DNA from 4 places in the Mesorhizobium sp. M7A.F.Ca.MR.245.00.0.0 genome. Region 1 is predicted to be linked to each of the others. Evidence: riboswitches for the same ligand, from Rfam matches in the RefSeq annotation. Region 1 holds a riboswitch; each other region holds the start of a gene.

The links. Region 1 has a riboswitch for cobalamin ahead of EOB80_RS16020 (aromatic ring-hydroxylating dioxygenase subunit alpha). Riboswitches for the same ligand answer to the same signal wherever they lie in the genome.
Region 2: it holds a riboswitch for cobalamin, as region 1 does, so the genes downstream of both, EOB80_RS29845 (ABC transporter ATP-binding protein) here and EOB80_RS16020 (aromatic ring-hydroxylating dioxygenase subunit alpha) in region 1, are expected to answer to the same signal.
Region 3: it holds a riboswitch for cobalamin, as region 1 does, so the genes downstream of both, EOB80_RS29625 (CbtB domain-containing protein) here and EOB80_RS16020 (aromatic ring-hydroxylating dioxygenase subunit alpha) in region 1, are expected to answer to the same signal.
Region 4: it holds a riboswitch for cobalamin, as region 1 does, so the genes downstream of both, bluB (5,6-dimethylbenzimidazole synthase) here and EOB80_RS16020 (aromatic ring-hydroxylating dioxygenase subunit alpha) in region 1, are expected to answer to the same signal.

What each region holds. Positions count from the first base shown of each region.
Region 1 is NZ_RZTE01000013.1:103,193-110,666, forward strand. It holds gene EOB80_RS16015 (hybrid-cluster NAD(P)-dependent oxidoreductase) at 1-1, opposite strand, end outside; gene EOB80_RS16020 (aromatic ring-hydroxylating dioxygenase subunit alpha) at 27-1,274, opposite strand; cobalamin riboswitch at 1,389-1,591, opposite strand; gene EOB80_RS16025 (DUF680 domain-containing protein) at 2,100-2,297, shown strand; gene EOB80_RS16030 (DUF680 domain-containing protein) at 2,384-2,620, shown strand; gene ugpC (sn-glycerol-3-phosphate ABC transporter ATP-binding protein UgpC) at 2,696-3,808, opposite strand; gene EOB80_RS16040 (alpha-glucosidase family protein) at 3,833-5,497, opposite strand; gene EOB80_RS16045 (carbohydrate ABC transporter permease) at 5,502-6,656, opposite strand; gene EOB80_RS16050 (sugar ABC transporter permease) at 6,658-7,474, opposite strand, start outside.
Region 2 is NZ_RZTE01000048.1:4,616-12,089, reverse strand. It holds gene EOB80_RS29860 (metal ABC transporter permease) at 1-417, shown strand, start outside; gene EOB80_RS29855 (iron ABC transporter permease) at 448-1,434, opposite strand; gene EOB80_RS29850 (ABC transporter substrate-binding protein) at 1,570-2,517, opposite strand; gene EOB80_RS29845 (ABC transporter ATP-binding protein) at 2,566-3,354, opposite strand; cobalamin riboswitch at 3,516-3,723, opposite strand; gene EOB80_RS29840 (AraC family transcriptional regulator) at 3,979-4,812, shown strand; gene EOB80_RS29835 (DSD1 family PLP-dependent enzyme) at 4,817-5,956, opposite strand; gene EOB80_RS29830 (D-arabinono-1,4-lactone oxidase) at 5,956-7,233, opposite strand; gene EOB80_RS29825 (MFS transporter) at 7,246-7,474, opposite strand, start outside.
Region 3 is NZ_RZTE01000047.1:9,988-17,461, forward strand. It holds gene cbiB (adenosylcobinamide-phosphate synthase CbiB) at 1-407, shown strand, start outside; gene cobO (cob(I)yrinic acid a,c-diamide adenosyltransferase) at 448-1,062, opposite strand; gene cobU (bifunctional adenosylcobinamide kinase/adenosylcobinamide-phosphate guanylyltransferase) at 1,064-1,579, opposite strand; gene EOB80_RS29620 (CbtA family protein) at 1,572-2,333, opposite strand; gene EOB80_RS29625 (CbtB domain-containing protein) at 2,349-2,528, opposite strand; cobalamin riboswitch at 2,564-2,761, opposite strand; gene EOB80_RS29630 (MFS transporter) at 2,827-4,026, opposite strand; gene EOB80_RS29635 (DUF1624 domain-containing protein) at 4,249-5,247, shown strand; gene EOB80_RS29640 (isoprenylcysteine carboxylmethyltransferase family protein) at 5,244-5,720, shown strand; gene EOB80_RS29645 (MerR family DNA-binding transcriptional regulator) at 6,037-6,423, opposite strand; gene mgtE (magnesium transporter) at 6,581-7,474, opposite strand, start outside.
Region 4 is NZ_RZTE01000004.1:537-8,010, forward strand. It holds gene EOB80_RS06525 (hypothetical protein) at 1-637, shown strand, start outside; partial or broken gene bluB (5,6-dimethylbenzimidazole synthase) at 760-1,434, opposite strand; cobalamin riboswitch at 1,437-1,617, opposite strand; gene EOB80_RS06535 (histone deacetylase family protein) at 1,739-2,665, shown strand; gene EOB80_RS06540 (exodeoxyribonuclease VII small subunit) at 2,669-2,920, shown strand; gene EOB80_RS06545 (DUF2277 domain-containing protein) at 3,031-3,297, shown strand; gene EOB80_RS06550 (pirin family protein) at 3,337-4,257, shown strand; gene dxs (1-deoxy-D-xylulose-5-phosphate synthase) at 4,386-6,299, shown strand; gene EOB80_RS06560 (hypothetical protein) at 6,464-6,757, shown strand; gene EOB80_RS06565 (GNAT family N-acetyltransferase) at 6,846-7,474, opposite strand, start outside.

The DNA.
Region 1 (7,474 bases):
TCGCATTCATCCTCTTGTCCCCTGAGCTAGGCGACGCTGCGCAGGGCCGGCCGGCCGCCTTCGGCAAGGCGCGGCCCGATGAACGACGCGTACCACTCGACGAACTGGATCACGCCGCCCTCATGCAGCTCCGAATAGGGGCCTGGTTCGTAGGCCGGCGACAGGATGCCGAAGGCGTTTTCCTCGACGATGCGGCGGTCCTGGTCGTTGGTCTCGGTCCAGACATGGGTGAGCTCAGCGAGGTCGTAGTCGATGCCTTCGACCGCATCCTTGTGGACGAGCCATTTCGTCGTCACCGCGGTTTCCGTGGCACTGATCGGCAGCACGCGGAAGGTGACGGCGTGGTCGCCGAGGATATGGTTCCAGGTGGTCGGATAGTGGTAGAGCAGCAAGGAACCGATGCGGTCGGTTGAAACGCTGTCGGACAGGTTCTTCTGGACCGCCCGTTTTCCCGTCATGGTGTAGCTGACGGCATCGCGCAGCAGCGGCGCGCGGGTGGCGCGGTACTGCCCTGCCGGATCGATGCGGAATTTGCTCGGCAAGCCAGCGGCCTCGCATTTGGCCCAGTGCGCGACCATCTCGGGGTCGCTGTCGGCGCCGTTGACGCCGGTCACGGTCGGCGCCTCGGGGAAGGTCTTGCACAGCTCAGGGTGATTGGCGACGCAGTGGTAGCACTCGCGGTTGTTTTCCCAGACCAGCTTCCAGTTGCCCTTCTCGACGATCGTGCTCTCAAAGGCGATCTTTGCCTCACGCAACCGGTGCGGCAAAAGATAGGGTTCGATCATCGCCCGCATCGGCGTGAAATCCGCCGGTTCTTTGGCCAGGCAGATGAAGATGTAGCCGCCGACGCTCTCGCAGGCGACCGGCTTCAGGCCGAAATCACTCTTGTCGAAACCGTCGGCCATCTGGCGGGCAAACAGCAGGCGGCCGTCCAACTCATAGGTCCACTGATGATAGGGGCAGACGAGCTTTGCCGCCGTACCCTTCTCCGTGTTGCACACGCGGCTGCCGCGATGGCGGCAGGAATTGTGGAAGGCGTTGATCTTGCCTTGCTGGTCGCGGACAAGGACGACCGGATAGTCGCCGATCTGCACGGTGATGTAGCTGCCCGGCTTCGGCAGTTCGCAATCATGGCCGATGAACAGCCAGTCGCGATACCAGATCAGCTCCATGTCGAGCTTGAAGTAGTCTGGATCGGTGTAGAAGGGCTGCTCCAGCGAAAAGCCTTGCCGGCGCCCCTTCAGGAGCCTCAGCATGTCGTTGCGGGTATCCATGTCCTGTCCTCGTTTCTAAGGACTGAACTGGTGGTGATGGAGGAAGGATTGAAACGCAGGCCGGCTAGGTGCCGGACATGCGCTATCCACCTCTTGACCGCCCACCGCGATCAGTCGAGTCTAAAAATCTCGGGCTGGTTTCCGGGCTCTGGAGTTGTCCTTGCGGACCATCGCGACACCTTCCCAGGCAGTTGCCCAGTGGTCTCCCGTTGCGACTTGAACTCCACCACCGTTGCGGGGGCAGCGCCGGATTCTGACCGGCTTCCCAATTCTCCGCCTCGTCGTCACGAAGCGGCACCTGAGATGGGTATGATCTAACCACGATCGCTGGCGCGCCGTCGGCATGAAAACGACATCGTATCCATGCGGCGCGACACGGCATGCGAAACGTCACCGCAGATCGTCTGGGGCCGAAATCCCGCCTCCCGGGCGGCCATTTGCCGGCTGCGATCTTCCCGAATCCGACCCTTGGCGGGGGTCAAAAAGGTTAACGGTTTCGAAAAGTGACTATTAGCTTGACCTAAAATCGAACCGAACGGTTCGTTTCTGTTGACGGTGCGTGCAGGACGGTGTGAACGCCGGGCCTTTGAAACAGTCAGTGATCCATCGGATGGTTAGACTTAACATGCTGATATAAAGAGGAAAAATGCCTCTCTAGATTCCCCTGGCACAATTTCAAGGTGTGGATTCATGGTCCACACGGAACAACTTCGTGATTGGAAAAGGCGGGGTTGCCCTCCCACATCGGGGTTGTCCGAACGACGCGATTTCATTTCCAAGACACGCCGCTAGACGGACGGAAAAAGACGATACTGGAGTACAAAAATGAAAAAGATCATTCTCACTGCCGCAGCCCTTCTGGCCATTTCCGGCAGCGCCTTCGCTGGTAGCGACCACTACGGTTCGAACGCCGCGGCAGCCACTGCTGTCGACAGCTCGTACACCGCTTCGACCAAGAAGTCGGAACCGGCTGCTCAGGCGCCTGCCCAGGGTGCTGACCACAACCTCTTCGGCAACAACTAACAGCCGATTCCCAGTCGACGGCGGGCTCGCCCGCTGCCCTGGCGAAATTCAGACATTCGAAATTCAGACATTCAGGAGTATTCAAGATGAACAAGATCCTCATTGCTGCCGCCGCCGTTCTGGCCATCACCGGCAGTGCCTTCGCCGGCAGCGACAACTTTGGCTCCAACGGCGCCAATCAGCCTGCGGTTACCTCGGTTGACAGCGCGCATACGAGCTCGGTCCGCAACAGCGGTGGCCTCGTCGAGAAGCTGCTCAATTCGTCGGGCGACGTAGAGAAGTCCGCCCCTCAGGGCAGCGACCGGAATCTCTTTGGCCGTTAACAGCCGAAGCTGATCTTCAACAAAAGAGCGGCGGGCCTGGCCCGCTGCTCTTTTTGCGTCCAAGACGGTCCTGCGTCAGGCCGCCTTCGCTTCAGCCTCATGAAGGGCAAACGACCGCCCATCGGTGTCGAAGATATGCAGGTCCTCGCCATTGGCGCTCAGCCGCAATGTCGAACCGCGCTTGACCTCGACATTGCCGGGCAGCTTGGTCACCAGCGGCAGGTCGGCGCGACCGATGTCGACATAGACCAGCTGCACCTCGCCGAGCTGCTCGACATAGTCGACCGTCCCCTCGAACAGATAGTCCGCGCCGCTGGCGATGATCAGGTCCTCCGGCCGCACGCCAAAACTCACCGCAGCGCCCTTCGCCGAAGCCGGCGTCGCGATCGGCACGGTCGCCTTGCGCCCGCCGACATGGCTGACGACGGTCGGATTGCCTGATTTGTCGATGGTTGCGGGCAGGATATTCATGGCCGGCGAGCCGATGAATTGCGCAACGAATAGATTGCCGGGCTTCTTGTAGAGGTCCATCGGCGTGCCGACCTGCTCGATATGGCCGTCCTTGAGCACCACGATGCGGTCGGCGAGCGTCATCGCCTCGACCTGGTCGTGGGTGACGTAGATCATGGTCGTGTTGGGCATCGATTCCTTGAGCTTGGCGATTTCGATGCGGGTGGCGACTCGCAGCGCGGCATCGAGGTTCGAAAGCGGCTCGTCGAACAGGAACACCTTCGGATTGCGCACGATGGCCCGGCCGATGGCGACGCGCTGGCGCTGGCCGCCCGACATCGCCTTGGGCAGGCGGTCGAGATATTTGGTCAGTTGCAGGATCTCGGCGGCCTGACGCACGCGGCGGTCGATCTCGGCCTTGTTCTCTTTGCCGATCTTCATCGAGAACGCCATGTTGTCGTAGACGGTCATGTGCGGGTAGAGCGCGTAGGACTGGAACACCATGGCGATGCCCCGCTTCGACGGCGGCACGTCGTTCACCACTTCGCCGGCTATTCTGAGCTCGCCGGAGGTGATTTCCTCGAGCCCGGCGATCGACCTCAGCAATGTCGACTTGCCGCAGCCCGACGGGCCGACGAAGACGATGAACTCGCCCGACTTAATATCGAGGTCGATGCCGTGGAGAATGTTCAGATTGCCGTAGGACTTCTTCACTTGTCTTAGCGTGACATCGGCCATTGGTTTCCTCCAGTGATTGGAAATTCAGTCGAGACGCCCGAACCAGGCGCCGTAGCCGCCAAGCTCGATGGAACCGCTGTTCGCCTGCCCCGAAAATCCGTGCCCGGGCAGAGGTTGCAGCGATCGGCCGCCAAGGTCAACCTTGGCCGGCCCGGCTCCCAGATTGAAGACGCAGACGATCTGCTCGTTGCCTGCGCGGCGCGTGAAGGCGACGGTGTCGCCCTCACTTTCGATGAAGGTGATGTCGCCCTTGGCGAGCGCCGGATGGGCACGCCGGAAGGTGAGAAAGCGCCGGTAGTGCTCGAGCAGCGAAGCCTCGTCGCCCTGCTGGACATTGACCGCTTGCGCCAGATGCTTGGCCGGCACCGGCAGCCAGGGCTTTGCCTGGGAGAAGCCGCCATTCTTGGCGCTGCCATCCCACACCATTGGCGTGCGGCAGCCGTCGCGGCCCTTGAATTCCGGCCAGAAGCGGATGCCATAGGGATCCTGCAGATCCTCGAACCGCAGCTCTGCCTCACCGAGCCCAAGCTCCTCGCCCTGGTAGATGCAGACCGAACCGCGCAACGACATCAGCAGCGCCGAGATGACCTTGAGGTAGGCGGTCGGGTCGGCCTCATTGGCGGCCCAGCGCGAGGCCGGGCGCATCACGTCGTGGTTGGAGAAGGCCCAGCACGACCAGCCGTCGCTGGCGACTTTGCCGAAGGATTCCAGCACCGAGCGGACCTTGCCCGCGCTGATCTTTTCCGGCGCCAGGAAATCGAAGGAGTAGCACATGTGCACGCGCTTCCCGCCTGCGGTGTAGGCGGCAACCACTTCAAGCCCGCGCTGCGAATCGCCGACCTCGCCGACCGCTGCGGTTGCCGGATACTCATCGAGCAGGGCACGGAACCGTTCGAGGAAGCCGAGGTTCTCGGGCCGGCTCTTGTCGTAGAGATGGTCCTGGTAGTTGTAGGGGTTGACCGCCGGCGCGGTCTGGTCGTTGCGCTCTTCCGGCGGCAGCGGCGGATTGTTTTCCAGACCCTGGCTGTGGAAGTAAAAATTGATGGTATCGAGCCGGAAACCATCGACGCCGCGTTCCAGCCAGAAGCGGGTGACGTCGAGCAATGCGTCCTGGACTTCGTGGTTGTGAAAGTTGAGGTCGGGCTGTTCGGCCAGGAAATTGTGCATGTAATATTGCTGGCGGCTGGTGTCCCATTGCCACGCCGAGCCGCCGAAGATCGACAGCCAGTTGTTGGGCGGTGTGCCGTCCGGCCTGGCGTCTGCCCAGACGTACCAATCGGCTTTCGGGTTGCTGCGGCTCGACCGGCTTTCCTTGAACCAGGGATGACTGTCGGCAGTGTGCGACAGCACCTCGTCGATCATCACCTTCAAGCCCAGCCTGTGTGCCTCGGCGGTCAGCGCGTCGAAATCGGCCAGCGTGCCGAACATCGGATCGACATCGCAGTAATCCGTCACGTCATAGCCGAAATCCTTCATCGGCGACTTGAAGAACGGCGAGATCCAGATGGCATCCGCGCCGAGTGCGGCGATGTAGGAGAGGCGGCCTATGATGCCCTTGAGATCGCCGATGCCGTCGCCATTCGAGTCCTGGTAGCTGCGCGGATAGATCTGGTAGATCACCGCGCCCCGCCACCAGTCGCGATCGATGGCGAGGTCAGGCTTCGAGCTGGCCTTCAAAGCGGATTGCATCGTCTCAGCCTCCTTTCACCGAGCCGGCAAGCAGCCCGCGGACAAAATAGCGCTGCAGCGAGAAGAACACGATCAGCGGTACGATGATGGTCACGAAAGCCGATGTCGTCAAAATCTCCCAGTCGCCGCCGCGCGAGCCCAACAGCGCGTTGAGCTTGGCGGTCAGCACGATCTGGTCTGCCTCTGTACCGAGGAAAACCATCGCCACCAGCAGATCGTTCCATACCCACAGGAACTGGAAGATGGCAAACGAAGCCAGCACCGGGAACGACAGCGGCAAGACGATCTTGACGAAGATCTCGAAATCGCTGGCGCCGTCGATGCGCGCCGATTCCATGATTTCGCGCGGCAGGCCGGCAATGTAGCTGCGCAGCAGGTAGATGGCGAAGGGCAGGCCGAAGCCGGTATGCGCCAGCCAGATGCCGAGATAGGTCTTCGACGGCATGCCGAAGAAAGCGCCGACGCCATTATAGAGTTTCAACAGCGGGATCAGCGACATCTGCAACGGCACCACCAGCAGGCCGATGATGACCGCGATCAGCAGCGCCCGGCCGGGAAACCGCATCCAGGCCAGCGCATAGGCGGCAAAGGCGGCGATCAGGATCGGGATGACGGTAGCCGGAATGGTGACGGTCAGGGAATTCATGAATGACCGTCCGATGCCTTCGGAGAACAGCACGGTTTTGTAATTGTCGGTGGTGAATTTTGGCGGAGCCGACGAAGCATAATAGACACGCTGGCCGCGATCGCCTTCGAACGCTTTCGGGGACTGCATGATGAAGCTGCCGTCGGCATTGAGCTGCAAGGTCACGCCGTCGCCGAGATCGGCTGTCGTGCCGGCGGGATATTGCGTCGGTGCCGCCGATTTGACCCCGAAGGCGCTGATGTCGCGCTTGGCGCCGTCGCCGAAGATATTGCCTTCGAGGACGAACTTGCCGTCCTTCTCGACTTGCGCCGAGGCGGGCGGGAGCCGGCCTGCTTCCGTCTGGGTGGAACTGGCGAACGAGTTCCACCAGCCCGAGGCGATGATCTGGTTCTTGTCGCGCAGCGACGAGACCAGGATGCCGAGCGTCGGTATGGTCCAGATCGCGACGAAGATGAGCACGGCGATGTGGACGCCAAAACGGCTGGCGAAGGAATTTCCGGTCGCGACGGCCATCTCAATGTTCTCCCGTCTCTTTGTTCGCCTGGCGGATGTTCCAGACCATGATCGGAATGACGGCAATCATGATGATGATGGCGATGGTGGCGCCGCGGCCGAAATCGCCGCCGCCGCGGAACATCCAGTCGAACATCAGGTTGGCCAGCACCTGGCTGTTCCACTGGCCGTTGGTCATGGTCAGCACGATGTCGAACACTTTGAGCACCAGGATGGTGATCGTGGTCCAGACCACGGCGATGGTGCCCCAGATCTGCGGCACCATGATCTTCCAGAAGATCTGGAACGGATTGGCGCCGTCGATGACGGCGGCTTCCAGCGTTTCTTCGGGAATGCCGCGCAGGGCGGAAGACAGGATGACCATAGCAAAGCCGGTCTGGATCCAGATCAGGATGATCATCAGGAAGAAATTGTTCCAGAACGGCAGCGATATCCAGACCTGCGGCTGGCCGCCGAAATGCTGGATGATGGCGTTGAGGATGCCGATCTGCGTCTGGCCGTCGCCCCGATACTCGTAGATGAATTTCCAGATCACACTGGCGCCGACGAAGGAGATCGCCAACGGCAGGAAGATCAGGCTCTTGGCGATCGTGCCCCACCAGATCTTGTCGGTGAGCACGGCGATGATCAGCCCAAGGAAGGTGCAGGCGGCCGGCACCACCGCCAGCCAGATGATGTTGTTGAGGATCGAGTTGCGGAACTCGCGATCGCCGAACGCCCATTGATAGTTCGCCAGGCCGACGAAATTGATGCCGCTGCGATCGAGGAACGACAGCCGCAGCGTCTCGACCACCGGATAGATCAGGTAGATGGTGAGG
Region 2 (7,474 bases), on a different contig from region 1:
GTGCCGGCGATCCTCATCGTTCTGGCAAAACGCAAGGATCTGCTGCTCTATTGTTTCGATCCGGCCCATGCGCGCGCGATCGGCCTGCCCGTCAATCTGCTGCATTTCGGGCTGTTGACGCTGCTCGCGTTGACCATCGTGGCCTCGCTGAAGGCTGTCGGGATCATCCTTGTCATCGCCATGCTGATCGCGCCGGGAGCGATCGGTTTTCTTTTGACGAAGAGCTTTGAGCGTATGCTCGCCATTGCTGCCGCGGCCGCCATCGGGTCGAGCGTCGTGGGAACGATCCTCAGCTATCACATCGACGCAGCCACGGGCCCGACGATCGTCGTGGTTCAGGCCGGCGTTTTTTTGCTTGCCCTGTTCCAGTCGAAGCGCCCAAAGCAACAGGTGCAACTGGGCATTTCGGGAGAGTAATCGCGGCGCTGGCCCCGGCCGAGGCCGCACTCAAAGCCTGTTGCGGATGAGCATGGTGACGACGAAGAACGCGCCGACCGAGCTGGTGATGATGCCGATCGGCAGTTCCTGCGGCGGCAGCAGCGTTCGAGCCAGAAGGTCGCTGGCCAGCAACAGCACCGCGCCGAACACGGCGCAGCTGGCAACCAGGCGCAGGTGCAAGGGGCCCGCCAGCGGCCGCGACAGATGCGGGATCATCAGCCCGACGAAGCCGATGACGCCGGCGACCGAGACCAGGATCGCCGTCGAGAAGGCGGCGACGAGAAAGGTCATCCTTCGCATCCGCGCCACCGGCACGCCCAGGCTTTCGGCGGCGTTTTCGCCGGCCAGGAAAGCATCGAGCCGGCGGTGGTTCCACAGCGCGTAAGCCAGGATAGTGCCCGCACCCAAGGCGCCGAGCCAGATATTGTCCCAGCGCGCCAGGCCGAGCCCACCCATGGTCCAGAACAGCACGGAGTGCGCGGCGCGCTGGTCGCCGGCAAAGACAAGATAATTGGTCAAGGCGGTGAACATGAAGGACACGGCAAGGCCGGCAAGGATCAGCCGCTCCGGGCCTTGCCCCCTCACCCGCGCAACCAGCAGCAGGACGACACCGGCAGCCAATATGCCGCCGGTGAAGGCCGCGACCGGCAATGTCCAGATGCCGAAACTGTCTCCGAAGACGGTGATGACGGAAACCGCACCCGCGGCGGCGCCCGACGACAGGCCGAACAGGAACGGGTCGGCAAGGTCGTTGCGGGTCACCGTCTGCAGCAGCGCACCGACGACGCCGAGACCGGCCCCGACGCAGATGGCCAGGACCGTGCGCGGCAGCCGCAGATCGACGACGATCTTGCCGACCGGCCCGGACACGTCGTGCCCACTGAAGCCGATTGCGCGGCCAAGTGCTGCAACAACGTCGGTCAGCGGGATCAGCGTCGAGCCATAGGCGATCGACAGCAATGCGAGAGCAGCGATCGCCGCCGCTCCCACCAGCATGGCCAGTGCGAATGCCGGATGGCGCAAACCTGGAAATGCGTCGTGTCTGTCAGGACGCGTGCGACGCACTTCCAGGATCTTTTGCTCATGCATGTCGTTGCCCCAAAACCGCTGCGCACTTTTGGGCGACAGGCATCAAAACGCTTCCGGATGCATGGCCTTGGCGATTTTGTCGATCGCTTCGATATTGGCGGGTCCGGGTGTCAGTTCGGCATAGCGCAGGGCGACGAAGCGCTCGTTCTTGACCGCGTCCGTCTCTTTCATGGCCGGATGGACCTTCAGGAAATCGAGCAGCTTCTTGTAGCCGCCGCCATCCTGGTAATCGAGCAGGATGAGGAATTGCGGATTGCGCGACGCCACCGTTTCCCAGTCCGTGTTGCCCCAGCTGGTGTCCATGTCGGCCATGATGTTGTCGCCGCCGGCGGCTGATATCATGGCGCTGGGGATGGCGAACTTGCCTGCGGTGAAGGGCTTGTCCTCGCCGGAATCATAGAGAAACACTCGCGTTGCCTTGCCGTTGCCGACCTTGGCGGTGATGTCGGCGAGCCGCGTCTTCCAGCCGGCAACAAGCTTCTCCGCCTCGGCCTCCTTGCCGAAGATCTTGCCCAGCTTTTCGACGTCGCCATAGAGCAGGTCCATCGAGGCGGCTGGGCGGCTCTTGTCGAGATGCACGCAGCTTTCCGTCAGCACCAGCGTCTTGATGCCGTGCGGAGCAAGCGTATCGGGTGTCACCTCGCCGCCCGGCTTCATGCCGTAATACCAGCCGGCGAAGAAGAAATCCGGCTCGACCGCGACGAGGTTTTCGAGCGTCGGATATTTCGGCGCCAGTTCCGGGATCGAACCCTGCTCGGCCTTGAATTCGGGACCCACCTTGTACCATCCGGTGATGCCGGTCAGGCCGACGATCGACGGCTGCAGTTTCAGCGCGAAAGCCATCTCGGCCATGTTGAGATCCTGGATGACGGCGCGCTTCGGCGGCGCATCGAAGGTCAGCGGCTTGCCGCAGCTGTCGACCGTGACCGGGAAGGCCAGGGCTGTCGAGGCCAGCAGCGAGAAGACAAGCGAAAAGGCCAGGCGTTTCACGGGTTTGCTCCTTGTGGATGGGATTGGGTCGAATTCGGAAAGGCTCCATCAGGATGGCGGAGCGGAACGGTTCGGCACATCGAACACCGTCAGTTCGCGGTCTTCGGTCGGATGGCGCAGACGCAGCACATCGATGCCGAAAATCTCGCGGATCAGCTTTTGGGTCAGCGCTTCGCGCGGTGCGGCGAGCGCTTGCAGACGGGCATGGTTCATCACCGCCACCCTGGTGGCGAACGGTGCCACCAGCGCCAGATCGTGCAGCACCGCGATCACCGTCATCTCGAAGCCTGCCACGAGGTCGAGCAGTTCGCCGCGGGCGCGCGGGTCGAGATGGTTGGTCGGCTCGTCGAGGAACAGGATCTTTGGCTGCTGGGCGATGGCGCGTGCCAGTTGGGCGCGCTGGCGCTCGCCGCCCGACAGCGAGCCGATGGTGCGGCCAAATAGCGGCAGCAGGCCGCTCCGGCGCAGCGCCTCGGCGACAATGTCGCGTTCCTCGCTCTTGCGCCGCAGCCCGGCATGCGGGACGCGGCCAAGCTCGACATAGTCGATCAGCGCCAGCCGCGGATCGGGCTGGTCGGTCTGGCCGACCACGGCAATGTGCAGCGCCCGTTCGGCGGCTGAAATCCTGTCCAGGCGGCGCCCGCCGAGCTTCACCTCGCCGGAGCTCGGCCGCAGCATGCCCGACAGCATGCGCAGCAGCGTCGTCTTGCCGGCGCCGTTGGGACCGATGATGGCAAGGCGATCGCCGGCGGCCACCGAGAAGCTGACCGCCTGAACCAGATCCCGCCCATTCGCCGTGACGCAGAGGTCACGGGCTTCGAGAAGCGCTACGGTCATCGGCTGCTGCCCGCCGGCTTGCCGGGACGGCAAAGCGTATATACGACGATGCGATGGATGGAGCCGTCCAACTTTCCGTCACTTTCCAAAACTGGCGACGGAAGGAAGCTGGCGAACCGACCGACAAGACCGGGCCTCGCGTTTCCTCCCGGCACACCCCGTCCGGTCAACTCAGTGATGGCAGGTCTCCTGGCTCACGGGTCGTTGCGCCATCCAGCCTTCCCAGCCTTGCCGGCCAGTGGCATTCACGGATTTTGCTCGCCGCTTACAGTTGCGGGGGCAGCCACGGTCTCGACCTGAGCAGGCCTCACCGCGTTCCCTTTTCACCCCTCGCCTTTCGACTCGGGGACCATCACCGCTTCAGCGTAGATTTGCGCCGATCGCTTCGCAATGGATTTCTCGGACGGAGTGGTGGGCCAGCTAAGCGAAACAGGCATCGCATGCTCTCTTTATGTAATAATATAACATACCTAAGAGATGACGCCGGTCGCTGTCAAGCGAAAGCTCATGGGGCGGTTGGCCGGATGGCGACCGGCATCGGCGCAGATTGCACGGGATGCGCAATTTCGATCAAACTGGCTGCGCCAGGAAGCGGCAGGATGATGTGGCCAATGCGAGGAGAAAATGGACCCGACCGAGAAAGCGCTGTGGTTCGTCGAAAGCCATCTGCCGGAGGCGATCTCGCTTGATGATGTCGCGCAAAGCAGCGGCGTGTCGCGTTTTCATGTGACGCGCGCCTTCGGCGCCGCCACCGGCCGGTCGGTGATGGGCTACATGCGCTCACGCCGGCTGACCGAGGCGGCGCGCAAGCTGGCGGGCGGGGCGCCCGACATCCTCGCCGTCGCGCTCGACGCCGGCTACAACTCGCATGAGGCGTTCACCCGTGCCTTCCGCGATCAGTTCGGCACCACGCCGGAACTGGTGCGCGCGCAGGGCACACTCGACAAGCTCGACCTCGTGGAGCCGATCCTGATGGACCAGTCCCTCCTCACCAATCTCGAACCGCCGCGTTTCGAGACCAGCCGGCCGTTCCTGATCGCCGGCCTCGGCGAACGCTACAGCTGCGAAACCAGCGCCGCCATCCCGATGCAGTGGCAGCGCTTCGGCCCCTATATCGGCAACATTCCGGGCGAGACCGGCGACGTCGCCTATGGCGTCTGCGTCAACGGCGACGATGCCGGCAATTTCGACTACATCGCCGGCGTCGAAGTGTCTGACTTCTCCGACCTGCCCAGGGACTTCTACCGGGTGCGGGTGCCGGCGCAGAAATATGCGGTCTTTGCCCACCGCGAACACATCTCGACCATCCGCCGGACGGTCAACACGATCTGGAACAAATGGCTGCCGGCCTCCGGGCATGAGATCGCGGACGCGCCGGAATTCGAACGCTACGGCCCCGAATTCGACCCGCGCAGCGGCAAGGGCGGGCTGGAGATCTGGATACCGGTGAAGGCGTAGTCGGTCAGGCCATCGGCAACGCCGGCCAGCGATCGGCGATCCGGCCGCCGGAAAACACCGCGATCGACCCGAACTGCTGCAGCACGGCTTCGCTCTGCGTCGGCCTTAGAAACGCGTAGTCGCCGGGCTTTGCGGTCGCGTCGGCGGGCAACCCCATGAATTGCTGGTTGGAGGACAGGCCGAGCAGCCCGTTCGCCTTCATGCCTTCTGGGAAGACCGGCTCGGCCATCCACTTGCCGCCATAGAGGTAGCAACCCTTGCGCGGGAAGCGGCCGAGCGCCTGCAGCAGGCGGGTGACGGCCGGCGGGCCGGGCAGCATCGGCTCGACCATTTTCAGGATCGGCGTGGCGATGAAGGCCGCCGGCTGGAAGTCGTCGAGGCCTGGCGTATCGAAGTCGCTGGGCAGCACAAAGGCCGAGCCCATCGAGACCTCATTGGCCGCGCCGCCATGATGAAGCAGCGCGGTCTTGCTGCCGCCGATGTTCAGGATGCGGCGCTGGTCGGCGCCGAGACAGGCGACGAACGCCGAGGCCTGCGCCGACGCCTTGGCCAATGCCTTTGCCGGTCCGCCGAAAAGACCGGGAATGAGCGGCGCATGCGCCTCGTAGGCCATGACGCCTTCGCAATGCAGCCGGGCCGGCAACGCGCTCAACGCCTTCGACAAGGCGTCAGGATTGGCGAACCCGCCGCGATGCAGCCCGACATCGATCTCGAAAACGATGCGCAGGCCGATGCCGAGTTCGCCAGCGAGGGCGCCATATTCCGCCAGTCTCTCCTCGCTGTCGATCAGCCAGCAGACGCGCGACCAGTCGGTATCGGTTTTCACCAGCGCCGCCCTTGCCGCGCCGATCGGCATCGGCTTGCCGTAGAGCAGATCGGCATCCGGGAACGCCTTCAGCACCGCCTCGCTGATCGGCGGGTGGAAGGTCATGAAGCGCTCACTGCCAAGCGCCTTGGCGATATACGCAAGCAGCGGCATGCAGGCGAGCGATTTGTCGACCAGCCGCACGGCCAGGCCGGGATCCAGTCTCTCCTTGACCAGGGCAATGTTGCCGTCCAGCCGGTCGCGATCGAGCAGCAGGCAGGGCTGGAAGATGCCGGCGGTCTTCAGCGCATCCGAGAGGGTGGAAAAATAGGTGCTCATCATTCGATGCCGAACAAGCCGGCCATATAGGGCGAGACGAAGCGGTTTTGCGGATCGACGTCGCGGCGCACCGCCATGGCGTCGTCCCAGCGCGGATAGAGCTTTTTCAGATCCGCCGCTTTCAGGCTGTGCATCTTGCCCCAATGCGGCCTGCCGCCATATCTGCGGAAGATCGGCTCCGCCGCCCGCATGAACGGCAACGGATCGTTCGCTGCATCATGGTGGATGGCGATGGAGCAGGTCAGCCTGTTGTAGAATGGCGAAAGCCAGAACTGGTCCGGCGCGACCGAGCGCACCTCCATCGGGAAATAGACCTCGGGAAAACGCTTCTCGGTCAGCTCGATGATCTCGGCCAGCGCCTTCGGCCCTTCCTCGAACGGCAAATGATATTCCATCTCGTTGAACTTGGTCTGCCGGTCGCTGGCATAGACGTTGAGCCAGTCCTGCACGTAGTCCTCGGCGGGAAATCTGGCGGCCGCCGAACGGATCAGGCGGCCACGCAGCGATGGCAGCCAGGCAAGTGAAGTGCGCAGCCGACGCAGCGTCCTCAAACCCGCCTCGTCCTCTTCCGGCGGCCGTGCGGTGGGTGCGGCGTCGCTGAAATCGCTGGCGATGAACTGCGCATAGCCGGAGAACGGAATGTAGTAGAATTCGGCCGAGCGATGCGCGGCCATCATCGCCTCGAAGTCGCGCAGCATCTCAGTGATCGGCAGCACATATTTGCGGCGGCGCAACCGGTAGGTCGCGATGTTGTTCAGCGTCACTTCGGTGAGCACGCCGAAAGCGCCGAGCGCGACACCGATGGCATGGATCATGTCCTGATCCCCTGCCCGCTTGAAGTCGCGGACCTTGCCAAGCCCGTCGACGATCTGCACCGTCTCCAGCTGCGTGTGATAGGCGCCGAGCGTCGGTCCCGAGCCATGCGTGGCGGTACCCAGCGCGCCGCCGATCGCCTGGCGGTCGATGTCGCCCATATTGGGCAGGCCCTGGCCAATGCCTTGCAGGATGCGCATCAGCGGGCCGAGCCGGGTCCCTGCCCGCACCCGCGCCCGATGTGTTTCGGCGTCGTGCGAGACCAGCCCTTCCAGCCTCTCCAGGGACAGGATCGTGCCCTGCGATTTCACCAGCGGCGTGAAGGAATGACCGGCACCGGCGACGCGCACCGGGCCAGGCGCGGTCCGGACGAGATCACCGAGTTCACCGGCGTCGCCGGGGCTGGCGATCAGCTTGGGCTCGGCGCTTACAAAGCCCGACCAGTTGCTCCACACGTTTGACATGCCACCCCCCGCTCAGGCAACGGCGCGGCGACGCCGCGACACAAGGACGAAGAGACCGAGCAGCACCACGCTGGCCACCGCGCTGGCGGCGGCGAATTCCGGAACTGGCCGGAAATCCTTGCCATCGATGAGCAGCGACGCCGCGATCGGCCCGATCGCCAGGCCGAACAGCTGGGCTGCCGGCACCAGCAGCACGGCGGTGCGCGTCTCGTCGGCGGTGATCGCCAGACGGATCTGGTAG
Region 3 (7,474 bases), on a different contig from region 1:
ACCGCACCCCGCGCCACGAGGCCTTCGGCTGGGCGGCGGCGCGCTTCGACGACTGGATCAATCTGCCGGCGTCGCGGCTGACGGCGCTGCTGATCGTGCTGGCGGCGTTCTTCGTCAAAGGCGCTGATGCGAAAAATGCCTGGCATGCGGTGTGGCGCGACGCGAAAAAACACCGCTCACCCAATGCCGGCTGGCCGGAAGCGGCGATGGCCGGTGCGCTCGGCCTGGCGCTCGCCGGGCCGCGCAGCTACGGCGGCGTGCTCGTGGACGACGTCTTCATGGGCGAAGGTGGGCGGCGCGAGGCCGACAGCGTCGACATAAGGCGAGCGCTGAAACTCTATCGCGTCGCCGACTATCTGCTGATCGCGCTGTTCGGGTTGGTTTCGGTCGTTGTCATCGTGGCGTGATCTACTTCACCCTCCCCCTTGTGGGGAGGGTAAGAAACGCTCAGAACTCGATCCCCTGCTGCGCTTTCACGCCTGCGGAAAAATGGTGCTTGGTTACGCCCATTTCGGTGACGAGGTCGGCCGCCTCGATCAGCGCCGGCTTGGCGTTGCGGCCGGTGACCACGACATGCAGGCCCTCACGCCGCGCCTTCAACGCCGCAACCACTTTGTCGAGGTCGAGATAGTCGTAGCGCAGCGCAATGTTCAGTTCGTCGAGCACCAGAAGGCTGATCGACGGATCGGCCATCAGCTCAAGCACCTTGGCCCACGCGGCTTCGGCGGCGGCGATGTCGCGCTTCAGGTCCTGCGTTTCCCAGGTGAACCCCTCGCCCATCGCGTGCCAGACAACGCGGTCGCCGAAGGCGGCGAAGGCGTCCTTCTCGCCGGTGTGCCACTTGCCCTTGATGAACTGGACGACCCCGACCCGCTTGCCGTAGCCGAGCATGCGCAGCGCCAGGCCAAAGGCGGCGGTGGTCTTTCCCTTGCCCGGTCCGGTGTTGACGATGAGCAAGCCCTTCTCGACCGTCTTGCTCGCCACCTCGGCATCCTGCACAGCCTTGCGCTTGGCCATCTTGGCGCGGTGGCGTTCTTCGTCCCTATTGTCGATGTCGGTCATGTCATTTCACCTTGAGCGGCAGCCCTGCCACCATAAGCAGCACCATGTCGGCGACGGCGGCGACCTGCTGGTTGAGCCGGCCGGCGGCATCGCGAAACCGGCGCGCCAGCGCATTGTCCGGCACTATGCCTTGGCCGACTTCATTTGACACCACGAACCAGGGGCCGCGCGGCCGCGAAAGCACCTCCGCCAATCGCCGGCATTCAAGCTCGAAATCGTGTTCGGCCAGCATATGGTTGGTCAGCCACAGCGTCAGGCAGTCGACAAGCACCGGCCGATCGTCCGGCAAGGCGGCAAGCGTACCGGCGAGATCGAGCGGTGCGTCGATGGTCGTCCAGCCTTCGCCGCGCCGCGATCGGTGCAACGCAATGCGTTCATGCATCTCGTCATCATAGGCTTGCGCCGTGGCGATATAGGTCCAGGGGGGCGGCATGGCGGTCGCCAGAATTTCGGCGTGCGCGCTCTTGCCGGAGCGCGCACCGCCGATGAGGAAGGTCAGTGTCTTGCGATCAGGCAAAGCTGTCGCGCAGGCTGGTCGCGGTGCCGGTGAAACGGCCACGCACCACGCCGACGACCGCGCCGAGCACCAGCCAGAACACCAGATTGGTCACGGTCACCGCCACCACGAACTGGTGATGCAGCCCTTCTGGAATCGCCGTCTCGTAACTGTCCGGCTGCGGTGCACCGACAACATGCGGTGCGACGATCAAAAGGACGGCAAGGATCGCGAGCGGCAGCGACTTGCGAAACGCGATCAGGCCGAGACCGGCAGCGGTTGCCGCCACCGTCGCCCACCACCAGATCTGCCGATGGGTGAGATCGGCGGCCGGCATGGCCGGCAGTTCCGGCGGCAGGCCGAGGCCCGGCGCCAGCGTGAACACGGCAAAGCCGGCCAGGCCCCAGAACACGCCCTGGCGCCAGCCACCGATGCCGCAGGCGAATTCGGAGACCGCGACCAGGATCAAGGCGAAGCCGATGCCGGTGACGATGTTGGCAAGCACGCTGAAGGCGAAACGCTCGAAACCGTCTGCCGGCGCCCAGCCTTCGTCTGCCGGAGCGGCTTCCGCCGCCGGAGCAGTTGTGCTCATGGCATTGCTATCCGTTGCGGCCGGAGCGGCATGGTCATGGTGATGCCCGCCGCCGGCCTGTTCGTAGACTTCCGCCTTCAGGATCAGCGGCACGGTGGCATAGGCCTGCATGCAGGCGAGAACGACGCCGGCCACGAGCCCTGCGATCGCCGCGATGAACACGACGTTGCGAAACAGGTTCATGATGTCAATTCCTCGTCAGTGGCAGGGAAACGCCATCGAATGGCGATAATCGTGAGCCGCATTGTGGACCGCATCGATATGCGAGAAGCCGACAAAGCCCATCACGAAAATGCCGAGCAGCCCGGCGAGCGCGAGCTGCATGAAGCGCGACTGCGAGGAGACGGAGGTGCCGAGGGAGACGGAAGCGGTAGTCATGTCTTGTCCTTTCGCCCTCCACCCGAGGGCATCGAAGTCAGTTTCCTGTCGCCGGCAGGTCTCCTGGCTCACGGATCAGCGTCCTTCCCCACCTTCCCGAAGAAAAAATCCTCAGTGGTTTATGGAGAGGACTACCGCACACAGTTGCGGGGGCAGCCACGGCATTGGGCGAAATTCGCCCTCACCGCATTCCCTCTTGGCTCCAAAATGGAACCGGCGACACCGGTGACTATAGGCAGAATCCTTGCTTCCGGCAAACCAAATTCCGCCGGTGACCATTGCGAATGCGCCATGAAGGTCAAAGTGATTTCGGCAGATAGCGCCACGTCACAAAGCCGCAGACCGCCGCCAGCAGGCCGAGCGTGACGAACACCGAGCCCAGGCCGAAGAAGGCCAGCGCCACCGAATAGACCAGCGGCGGCGTCAGCTCGGAAAAATCGAGATAGGTGCGGTAGACCGCTGCCATCTGCGGTCTTTCATAGGAGCGCACCGAGCGCATGAAGGCGGTCGAGCCGAGGGCGTCGAGCGCAATGGTGAAGAAGGCACCGCAGAGCAGGAAGGCGCCGGTAAGCAGCGGCACGGTTTCGCCGACGAAGCCCGCCGCCAAAAGCGCGGCCGACATGGCGAAATAGGCGAATGTCATGGTCCCGCGGCCACCAAAGCGCTTTCCTGCCTTGCCCCAGAAAATCGCCATGAACAACAGCGCGTTGCCGGCCGAAACCAGCAGGCCGCCGGCCAGCTTGCCCTCACCTGTGATGACCATGAACAGCGGCCCATAGACGAAGAACGTCGTCCAGAAGCAGGAGCGGCCGAAGGCGATCAGCCAAGCCAGCCTGAGCCTGGGCTGCGCCACGAAGCGGCCGATATTGGCGAGCGGATTGACGGGGCGCGTCTTGCCCGGACGGATAGACTGGTTGTCGCCGAGGCGGTAGGTCCAGAACAGCGCCAGCAGGCCAAACGCGAACACCGCGACCGTACCATGCGCGGCATAGATGCCGAAGCGCGTGTAGAGGAAGATGCCGAGCGTCGGCCCACCGGTCCAGGCCAGCATCGACCACGCCATGCGCAGCGATTCGGCCTGCATGAAGTCGGTCTTGCGGATGTGGTCCATGATGTAGAGGTTGAGCGTGATCGACAGCGCGCTGGCGCCCATCACCCGGCACAGCATGCCGGCCAGTTGCCCGGCAAGCGTGTCGGTGACGAAGAACAGCGAGCCGACGGCCAGCAGGCAGGCGCCTGCCGTGTAGACCCAGCGCCGGGCAAAACGGCGGATCAGCATCGGCATGAACAATGTCACCGACAGCCCGAGCATCGCCACCACGGTGTAGAGCATCGACACGATCTGTTCGTTGTGCAGGATCTCGTAGGCCTGGATCGGGATGACGCTCGACACCGTGGCGCGGGCGAAGGATTCGACCGCATAGAGCGACGCGAAGGTGCGCGCGTCCGCGGCCTTGAGAGCCGGCAGCCAGATCGGATGGCGCACATGGGTGGACATTGCTTTCCCCGAAGCAGATTCACCGGGTCAAATCTGACGTGGCGATCCCAGCGCCAATAAGAGGAAACCGACGCGCATCCGGCAAAAGCGAAGCCGGCCAAAGGCTTCCCTGCACTGGCCCAATGCCGCGGCTGATCCGGGTTGTCGGCAGAGTTGCCGGTCTTCTTTTGTCCCAGGCAACCGTGATAGTCCTCCAGCGGGGCTGAATCAGAATGCGAGACCATGAGCATCCAAACGCCGACCGCACCCGTTCCGGATCGACCAAAGCGCATCGTCGCCATCGACATCGTGCGCGGCATCGCGCTGATCGCCATGGCGAGCTACCATTTCACCTGGGATCTGGAGTTCTTCGGCTACACCGATCCCGGCCTGACCGCCTTCGGCTGGTGGAAGATCTACGCGCGCGGCATCGCCTCGACCTTCCTGTTCCTGGTCGGCGTCAGCCTGTACCTCGCCCATGGCCGACAAATCCGCTGGAACGGCTTCTGGAAGCGATTCGCCATGGTCGCGGGCGCCGCGATCGCGATATCGGTCGTCACCCGGATCGCCACGCCGGATGGATTCATCTTCTTCGGCATCTTGCACGAGATCGCGCTGGCCAGCCTGCTCGGCCTCGCCTTCCTGCGCCTGCCGGCTTTGTTGACGCTGGTCGTCGCCGGGCTCGTCATCACGGCGCCTGTCTATCTGCGCCTCGAGGCGTTCGATCACCCATGGCTGTGGTGGGTAGGCCTGTCGGCGAACAATCCACGCTCCAACGACTACGTTCCGTTGTTTCCATGGTTCGGCGCCGTGCTTGCGGGCATCGCGGTGACGAAACTCGCCGCCGGTGCCGGCTTGCTTGCCCGGCTTGCCGAATTGGCGCCCGGTCGCTGGGCCAACCCGCTGGTCTTTATCGGCCGGCACAGTCTGGCGTTCTACCTGATCCACCAGCCATTGCTGATCGGCTGCATGTGGCTGTTCTCGCAGATCATGCCGGCACAGGTCGAAACCCCGCAGGTGAATTTCCTCAAAACCTGCCAGCTGTCCTGCGAGCAGTCGCGCGACACCGAGTTCTGTACGAGCTACTGTGTCTGCATGCTCGATACGCTCGAGGGCGAGGCCACGCTTGATCGGCTCTACAACAACGACCAGACTGCGGAATGGAAGACGCATCTGTCCGATCTCGCCGGCATGTGTACCGCCAAGACCGACAGCAAGTTGATGGAGGAAGGGGTCAGATGACCGAGAACCAGCCGAAGCCGGGGCTCATACCGTGGCCGCCGCTGATCTACACCGCCGCCATCGCCATCAGCATCGCGCTGGGCCTGCTCTATCCCCTGCCCTGGATCGGTGACCTCCTGGGCGATATTCTTTTCGCCACCGGCTGGGTGGCGCTGTTTGCCGTCGCCGCGCTCTGGGTCACCGCGATCCGCACCATGGTCCGCGCCAAGACCACGCTGAACCCGAACGCTGTGCCCGATCACCTGGTCACCACGGGTCCCTTCGGCATCACCCGCAATCCGATGTACCTGGCCAACACGCTGCTGTTGATCGGCGTCGCCTTTGTCTCGGGCATCGTGTGGTTCCTGCCGCTGGCGTTCATCGCCGCCTATGCCACGCAGAAGATGGCGATCGAAGGCGAGGAAAAGGTGCTGGCGGCGAAATTCGGCAAGAAATACCGCGACTACGCGAAACGCGTGCGCCGCTGGATTTGAGCTGGCGCCCCTGGTTTCCATCGCGCCGAATTTTGACAGGTGCACACTTCGGCGATTAGCCTAAGTCTTGCGAACTTCGTCATCCTAGGGCGAAGCAGGAGCGCAGCTCCGTCGCGGAGACCCTAGGATCCATGCCGTGACCTCGGTCGAGGAGTGCAGCGGAGCAAAATTCTGCGCCGTCGCGGCGCATTGAAGTCATGGCATGGATCCTAGGGTCTGCGCCGCGTCGCTACGCTCCTTGCTCCGCCCTAGGATGACGAAGGAATGGACGTTTCCGCTAATTCCGAACGCTAACGCCCGATAGAATCCAGTCCGCTCAGGTATTCACGCCAAGCTCAACCAGCCGCTCCACACAAGATTCCTCGGCCTGGTCGAGTTCAGCCAGCGTCTCCTCGAGATCGCGGCGCTTCTGCCGGAGATCCTCGCGCTTTTCCTCGATGCGCTTGATCATCAGGTTGAGCTGGCCGACTTCGCCGGGCGGCTCCTTGTACATCTGGATGATTTCGCGGATTTCGTTGATCGAGAAGCCAAGCCTCTTGCCGCGCATGATCTGACGGATGAGGTGCCGGTCGGAGGGGCGAAACAGCCGCGTGCGGCCACGCCGCACCGGCTGCACCAGCCCTTCGTCCTCGTAAAAGCGAAGCGTCCGCGTCGACACGTCGAACTCGCGGGTCAACTCGGTGATCGAATAATATTCTCGCATTGCCACTCCCGCACGCCGAAACCAAGGGGCGATCGCCATGCCGGCGTCACCCTTATGTCCCGAACCAAAACCCGTGCCATGCCGGCATCGACATGGCGCCCCGCGCAAGCCTCGCACGGCATTTACGTAAAAGTCAATTAAGCCAAAAGGCGTGCCTTCAGGGCACACCGAACCACCACGTGGCAATGCCGAGAAATGCAAAGAAGCCGACGACGTCGGTAACCGTGGTGACAAAAACTGCCGAAGCGACCGCCGGATCGACCTTGAAACGATCGAGCAGCAGCGGGATCAGGATGCCGGCCAGGGCGGCCACGAACATGTTGATGATCATCGCCGCCGCGATGATGCCGCCCAGATTGGGGTCACGGAACCAGGCTGCCGCAACGATGCCGATCAGGATGGCGAAGACGATGCCGTTGATGAAGCCGACACCCATCTCGCGGCGAATGATGCGGCCGGCATTGTAGATGTCGAGATCCCTGGTCGCCAACGCCCGCACGGTGACGGTCATGGTTTGCGAGCCGGCATTGCCGCCCATGCCGGCGACGATCGGCATCAGCACCGCCAGTGCGACGATATGTTCGATCGTGCGGTCGAAAAGGCTGATCACCGACGCCGCCAGGAACGCGGTCAGAAGGTTGATCAGCAACCACGGAACGCGTGAGCGCGAGGTCGAAAAGATGCTGTCGGAAAGCTCCTCGTCGCCGACGCCGCCCATGCGCATCAAGTCTTCTTCGGCCTCCTGCTGTATGACGTCGACAACATCGTCGATGGTCAGAACGCCAACCAGCCGTTCGTTCTCGTCGACGACTGCGGCCGACAAAAGATCGTACTGCTCGAATTCCCGTGCAGCCTCTTCCTGGTCCATGGTGGCCGGAATGGCGTGCCGCGTCTCGTGCATCACTTCCTCGACCTTGACCGAACGCTTGGTGCGCAGGATCTGGTCGAGGTCGATGGCGCCGAGCAGCTTAAAGCTCGGATCGATGACGAAGATCTGGCTGAAGCGCTCGGGCAGATTCTGGTCGTCGCGCATGTAGTCGATGGTCTGGCC
Region 4 (7,474 bases), on a different contig from region 1:
GGATGTCGTGACCCAGCGTTTCGCCGAGGCCAACATCCTTTTTGTCGTCGACCAACTCGTCAAGGGCGCTATCCGCGCCATCACCGGCCTGCTTGGCGGTATCGCCGCCTTCCTGCCGATACCGGGCCTGAGCGGCCTGGTCTCGTTCATCAACACCGTGATCCGCCTGTCGCTGACCTATGTCGACGAGATCATCCTCGGCTACAACATCCGCATCAATTCAGCCTCGCCCTTCGAGACGGCGCGGCAGGGCGTCGTGCTCTATGCCCAGAACGGCAAGGTCATGGTCAAGAACGCCGTCTGGCTGGCGGTCATCATGTGGGGCGTGTCGTTCATCATCTTTCTGATGATGCTGGCGCCTGCCGGCGCGATTCTGTTCCTGATGCCTGGCCAGCTCGCCGGCTGGGCTTTTGTGCTCGCCATCGTCTTCGCCTGGGCATTCAAGGCGGCGTTCATTGAACCCTTCGCCATCGCCTGCCTGATGCAGGTCTATTTCAAGACCATCGCGGGCCAGGTGCCGGATCCGGCCTGGGACGCCCGGCTGGCCGAGGCGTCGTCGAAGTTCAGGGAGCTCAAGGACAAGGCGCTCGCCTCCTTCGGCGGTTCGCGCTGGGGTACGGCCGGCGCCACACCCTGATCGGCCGGGCGGGTGATGTCTGGTGAGGCAGAAACGGTGTTGAGGCGCGCCACGGTGGATTTGAGCTGTGTCTCGCCTTGCCCGGAAAAGGTCTCGCTCATGATCAGCTCCGGCAGCGGCAGCCGCCGTCCCCAGCCATGCGTTTCAAGGTCCGGTTTGGGAGCGAACTCGGAAACACGGCCCACGCAGAGATAGGCGATCGGCGTTACGTGGTCCGGAATGGCCAACAGCCGCTTTAGCGCCTGCGCTTCGATGATGCTGACCCAGCCTACACCGACGCCCTCGGCACGCGCGGCCAGCCAGAAATTCTGCACCGCGCAGACGGTGCTGTAGAGATCCATCTCCGGATTGTGCCAGCGTCCCAGCGGCGAACCCTTCGAGCGCTGCCGGTCGCAGGTGATGCAGATGTTGAGCGCGCTTTCGCAGATGCCTTCCAGCTTGAGCTTGCGGTAGAGTTCCTGCCGCTCTTCGTCGATCGCCGGCAGTTCCTGCTCGCGCGCCGCCAGGAACAGGTCGCGTATCTTTTCCCGTCGCTCGGCGTCGCGAATGACGATGAAGTTCCAAGGCTGCATGAAGCCGACAGACGGCGCATGGTGCGCGGCAAGCAGCAGCCGCGCCAGCACGTCGTCATCAATTGGGGTGGGCAGGAAATGACTGCGCACGTCGCGCCGTGTGAACATGGCGCGATAGACCGCATCGCGCGCACTCTGGTCAAATCCGTCGCCAACAGCAGCGGTCAGGTGTTCCGGCATCGCTTGTCCCCTTGCGATTGCAATTGATATCATCCGCCTGACCATGCGGATGACGATGCCTGCCAGGCCGGTCTTCTGGCTCGGGATCAACCCGCGTCCGGTGCCTTCCCGTCATCGACAGTGGCATTTACCGGCGCGGTCCCCCTCACAGCGTTGGGCACGCCACGGAATTCAACCGTGTTCCCGATTCTCCCGCTTGCGGCGGGCACCAGGCAGTACCAAGGATCTTACGCCGAAGCGCCCGCGGGGCCAATGCTTGCAGCGACGCGAATGGACGCAGTCGCGATTTTCCCCAGTCATCGGCCGCCCGTGCATGGCCTTTGTCGATCCGGGTCACTAGATTAGGACGATGACCACCCGTCTCTACACCCATCCGATCTTCCTCGAGCATCTCACGCCGCCCGGACATCCCGAGCGGCCCGACCGCTTGCGTGCCATCGAGCGCGTGCTCGATGAGGAAGCCTTTGCCGGGCTCGATCGTATCCAGGCGCCGGAAGGCGACGAGGCCACCATCCTCTACGCGCATCCCGCCGATTTCGTCGCCCGCGTGCGCGCCGCCATTCCCGACGAGGGGATTGCCCGCATCGATGCCGACACCACTGCCAGTCCGAAGAGCTGGCAAGCGGCGATCACCGCGATCGGCGCCGCCAACGCCGCCGTCGATGACGTCTTTTCGGGCCGTGCCGACAACGTCTTCGTCGCCGCCCGGCCGCCCGGCCATCATGCCGAAAAGACCACCGCCATGGGCTTCTGCCTGTTCAACACGGCGGCGATCGCGGCGCGCTATGCGCAGAAGAAACACGGTGTCGAGCGCGTTGCCATCGTCGACTGGGACGTGCATCACGGCAATGGCACGCAGGACATTTTCTGGGACGATCCGTCGGTGCTCTATTGCTCGACACACCAGATGCCGCTTTATCCCGGCACCGGAGCGAAGAACGAAACGGGCGCCGGCAACATCGTCAACGCGCCGCTGGCGCCGCAGACTGGCAGCGAGGTGTTTCGCGATGCCTTCCTGTCGCGCGTCCTGCCCGCGCTCGACAATTTCGCGCCCGACCTGATTATCATTTCGGCGGGGTTCGACGCGCACCACCGCGATCCGCTGGCCGAGATCAATCTGACCGAGGATGATTTCGATTGGGCGACCGGCCAGCTGATGCAGCGCGCGGCACGCCACAGCGGCAACCGGCTCGTCAGCCTGCTCGAGGGCGGCTACGATCTGCAGGGATTGGCATTTTCGGTCGCCGCCCATGTCGGGCGACTGATGAAAGGATGAATGATGGCCGATGAGACCAACGAAGACGTCAAGGCGATGAGCTTCGAGCAGGCACTCGATGCGCTGGAGAAGATCGTCGATGATCTGGAGCGTGGCGACGTGCCGCTCGACCAGTCGATCAAGATCTATGAACGTGGCGAGGCGCTGAAGGCGCATTGCGACCGGCTGCTGAAGGCCGCCGAGGACAAGGTCGAGAAGATCAGGCTGTCGCGCGACGGAAAGCCGGTCGGAACGGAGCCACTCGACGCGGATTGAGGCCCGGTCCGAACATAGGCTCGCCTCACCGGTTTTTGGACATGATCATGATCGAGGATATAACTCGTCCCGATTGAAACAGCTCAAGGACAAGAGGAGATACGGAAGGGATGTGCAGAAACATCAAGACCCTGTTCAATTTTGATCCGCCGGCAACCAATGACGAGGTGCGCGACGCGGCCCTTCAGTTCGTCCGCAAGCTGAGCGGAACGACGCGACCCTCGAAGCAGAACCAGCACGCCTTCGACCATGCCGTCGAAGCCATCGCGGCCTCGGCGCGCGAACTGCTCGATTCCCTGGAAACCCATCAGCATCCGCGTAATCGCGAAGAGGTGGCGGCCAAGCTGCGGGCAAAGGCGGCGATCCGCTTTGCCTGATGCGGCCAGGCGGCCTTCGACCACCGACAAGGAGAGTCCATGAGTTTCTTCCCCGGGAAAGACCCTGAGGTGGGCGATGCCTTAGCCAGCGACCAGATCGAATTGATGGTCATCCCGAACGCCAAGGACATCGGCGGTTTTCAGGTGCGCCGTGCCCTGCCGACGGCAAAAAGGCGGCTGGTGGGGCCGTTCATCTTCTTCGACCGCATGGGCCCGGCGATCCTGCGGGCCGGCCAGGCACTGGATGTCCGTCCGCATCCGCATATCGGCCTGTCGACGGTCACCTATCTGTTCGACGGCAAGATCCGGCACCGCGACTCACTCGGTACTGAAATGGTCATTCAGCCCGGCGACGTGAATTTGATGACCGCCGGCCGCGGCATCGTCCATTCGGAGCGTACGCCGGAGGAATTGCGTGGCGCGCCGATGTCGGTGTCCGGCCTGCAGACATGGCTGGCGCTGCCGGACGACAAGGAAGAGGTGGCACCGGTTTTCGAGAACACAGGAGCGCTCAGGCTTCCCGAGATCGATGCCGAAGGCGTCAACGGGCGCCTCATCATCGGCGATTTCCAGGGGTTGCGGTCGCCGGTCAGGGCCGACTCGGAGACGCTCTACGCCGACCTGCGCCTGGCGCCCGGCGCCAGCGTGAAAATCCCTGCCGATGCGGAAGAGCGCGCCATTTACACGCTGGAAGGCGAGGTCTCGATATCAGGTGACGTCTTTCCGGCGGAACGGCTGCTGGTGTTCCGTCCCGGTGACGAGATCGTCGTATCGTCGCAGACCGGTGCACATTTCATGCTGTTTGGCGGCGCCTCGCTCGGTTCGAAGCGTTACATCTGGTGGAATTTCGTCTCATCGTCGAAGGAACGCATCGAACAGGCCAAGCAAGAATGGAAGACGGGCCGCTTCGACATCGTTCCAGGAGACGAGGAAGAATTCATCCCGCTGCCGGAAAGCTGATGCCTGTCACCCAAAGTGGCAGAACGAAATGCATAGACAAAGACTAGGGCCTGATCCGGGTCACTGACACGCATTTACTTTCGCCGGCCGGCGACCTATTTCGCCCATCAACCGAAAGCCTCAGCACCGTGAACGCAACGCCGCATACGCCACTTCTCGACAAGGTCCGCATCCCGGCCGACCTGCGCACGCTTGCGGAAAGTGAACTGCCGCAATTGGCGTCCGAGCTTCGCGCCGAGCTGGTCGACGCCGTGTCCCGCACGGGTGGTCATCTGGGCGCCGGGCTTGGCGTGGTCGAGCTGACAGTGGCGCTGCACTATGTCTTCAACACCCCCGATGACAGGCTGATCTGGGATGTCGGCCACCAGGCCTATCCGCACAAGATCCTGACCGGCCGCCGCGACCGTATCCGCACGCTGCGCCAGGAAGGCGGTCTGTCCGGCTTCACCCGCCGCGCCGAGAGCGAGTACGATCCCTTCGGCGCCGCCCACTCCTCGACATCGATATCGGCCGGCCTCGGCATGGCCGCCGCCCGCGATCTCTCCGGCGGCCGCAACAACGTCATTGCCGTCATCGGTGACGGCGCCATGTCTGCCGGCATGGCCTATGAGGCGATGAACAATGCCGGTGCGCTCGATGCACGGCTGATCGTCATTCTCAACGACAACGACATGTCGATCGCGCCGCCGACCGGCGCGATGAGCGCCTATCTGGCGCGGCTGGCCTCCGGCAAGGCCTATATCGGCCTGCGCGATTTCGGCAAGAAACTGACTTCCTATCTCGGCAAGCGCGCGGATCGTGCGATCACAAGGGCGGTCGAGCATGCACGCGGCTACGTCACCGGCGGCACGCTGTTCGAGGAACTCGGCTTCTATCACATCGGCCCGATAGACGGCCACAATCTGGAGCACCTGATCCCGGTCCTGAAAAATGTCCGCGACAATGGCGAAGGCCCGGTGCTCATCCATGTCGTCACCCAGAAGGGCAAGGGCTATGCGCCGGCCGAAGCCGCCGCCGACAAATATCACGGCGTCAACAAGTTCGACGTCATCACCGGCGCGCAGGCCAAGGCGCCAGCCAACGCACCGGCCTACACCAAGGTGTTCGCCGAAAGCCTGGTCCAGGAGGGCCGCGAGGACGACCGCATCGTCGCCGTCACGGCCGCTATGCCGAGCGGCACCGGTCTCGACCTGTTCGGCGAAGCGTTCCCGTCGCGCACCTTCGATGTCGGCATCGCCGAACAGCACGCGGTGACCTTCGCCGCCGGCCTTGCCACCGAAGGCTACAAGCCGTTCACGGCCATCTATTCCACCTTCCTGCAGCGCGCCTACGACCAGGTCGTCCACGACGTCGCTATTCAGAAACTGCCGGTGCGGTTTCCCATCGACCGCGCCGGTTTCGTCGGCGCCGATGGCGCGACCCATTGCGGCGCCTTCGACACCACCTTCCTGGCGACACTGCCGGGTTTCGTCGTCATGGCGGCCGCCGACGAGGCGGAGCTGCGCCACATGGTGCGCACCGCGGCGAGCTATGATGAGGGCCCGATCGCCTTCCGCTATCCGCGCGGCAACGGTATCGGCGTCGACATGCCGGAGCGCGGCTCGGTTCTCGAAATCGGCAAGGGCCGCATCGTCAAGGAGGGTACCAAGGTTGCATTGCTGTCTTTCGGCACGCGGCTGCAGGATTGCCTGATCGCCGCGGAGGAGCTAGGTGCTGCCGGGCTGTCCACCACGGTCGCCGACGCCCGTTTCGCCAAGCCGCTCGACCAGGATCTGATCCGGCGGCTGGCCCGCTCGCATGAGGTGCTGGTGACGGTGGAGGAGGGCGCCGTCGGCGGCTTCGCCAGCCACGTGCTGCAGTTCCTTGCCCATGAGGGCCTGCTGGAAAGCGGCCTGAAGGTGCGTCCGCTGGTGCTGCCCGACGCGTTCAGCGACCACGCCAAGCCGGAAAAGATGTATGCCGATGCCGGGCTCGATGCCGCCGGCATCGTGCGCACCGTGTTCGTGGCACTCGGGCACACAGTCCACGCCCAGCGCGCCTGAATCCCAGCGCGCCTGAATCAAAGTCTCAAAGACTTGAATCAGTTTGCCGGCAAGCGATCTTAAGGCATTGTTTACGCTGCCGTTTGGCGCTTTGCTTACCGTGTCTCTTGGCCGTTTTTCAATGGCGCCCTGCTAGATCGTGATCAGGCAGGGAGACAACAACAATGAAAACGCTTCTGTGCGGCGCAGCACTTTGCGCCGTTATCATCGCGCCGGCCACAGCCGAAACGCGCTATGACCGCAGCCTCGAAAAGGCGGCGATGGGCATCATCGCCGGCAAGATGGGCGACATCCGCGGCGGCTTTTCCTTCAAGCAGGTGCCGCAATTGGTGGTTCTGCCGGCCCCTGTTCCCGCGCCTGCGGGTGCCATCGAGCCTGCACGCGAGCAAGCTTCGGGCGGCCGTGAGGATGGCTTGTCTCCAGCCGTCGAGCGCCCGGTTTCGCGAACCGTATTCTGAGCTGAAGGCCAACAAGCCTTGATCGGGATTGCCCGATCGTTTCATCGCGCTTGCCGCTGTGCAGGCGATCTAAAAAGCGTCGGCGATGCTACTCCGCCGCAACCAGCTCCGCTTGCTGCGCCGATTTCTCGGGGCGCCAGGATTGCGCCGCGTGGCGGGCGCGGTCTGCCAGGGCGGCTAGGCGTCCGCGCAGGTTTCGTCCACCCACCACCGACGACAAGATCACCGAATGCGTCGCAAAGCGGCGCTTGAAATCCTCGCCGCCGCAGAGAAAATCGATCGTGGTCAAGCCCCGGTCAAACGACCACTGGATGTAATCCATCATCAAGACCATCCCCGGCGAGGCCCGTTCGAAGGCCGGATCATAGGTGGTGACGAAAGCCATCATCGTTCCATGCTGCTCGAAATTGATCGAGATGGCGATGATCTCGTCTTCGCGTTCGAGCACAAAGATGCGCAGCAATCCAAGCTTGGCCAGAACGGATATGAGTGCCGCCAGCGCGGGGGAGCCTTCGTCGAAGAGGTCCGAAACGCGGCCGTGTTTTGCAAGCCACAACCGCTTCAGCGCGGCGACGCGCTCCAGCACCGGCTCGCGGGCTTCGTGCGCATCCATCAGGCGGAAACGCAGCGCGCCGCCTTCCTCCATGAATTTGTAGCCACGGCGATAGTTTTGCCGAGTTTTCTTCGACTGGCTTTCAAACCATTGTGCGCCGCGTT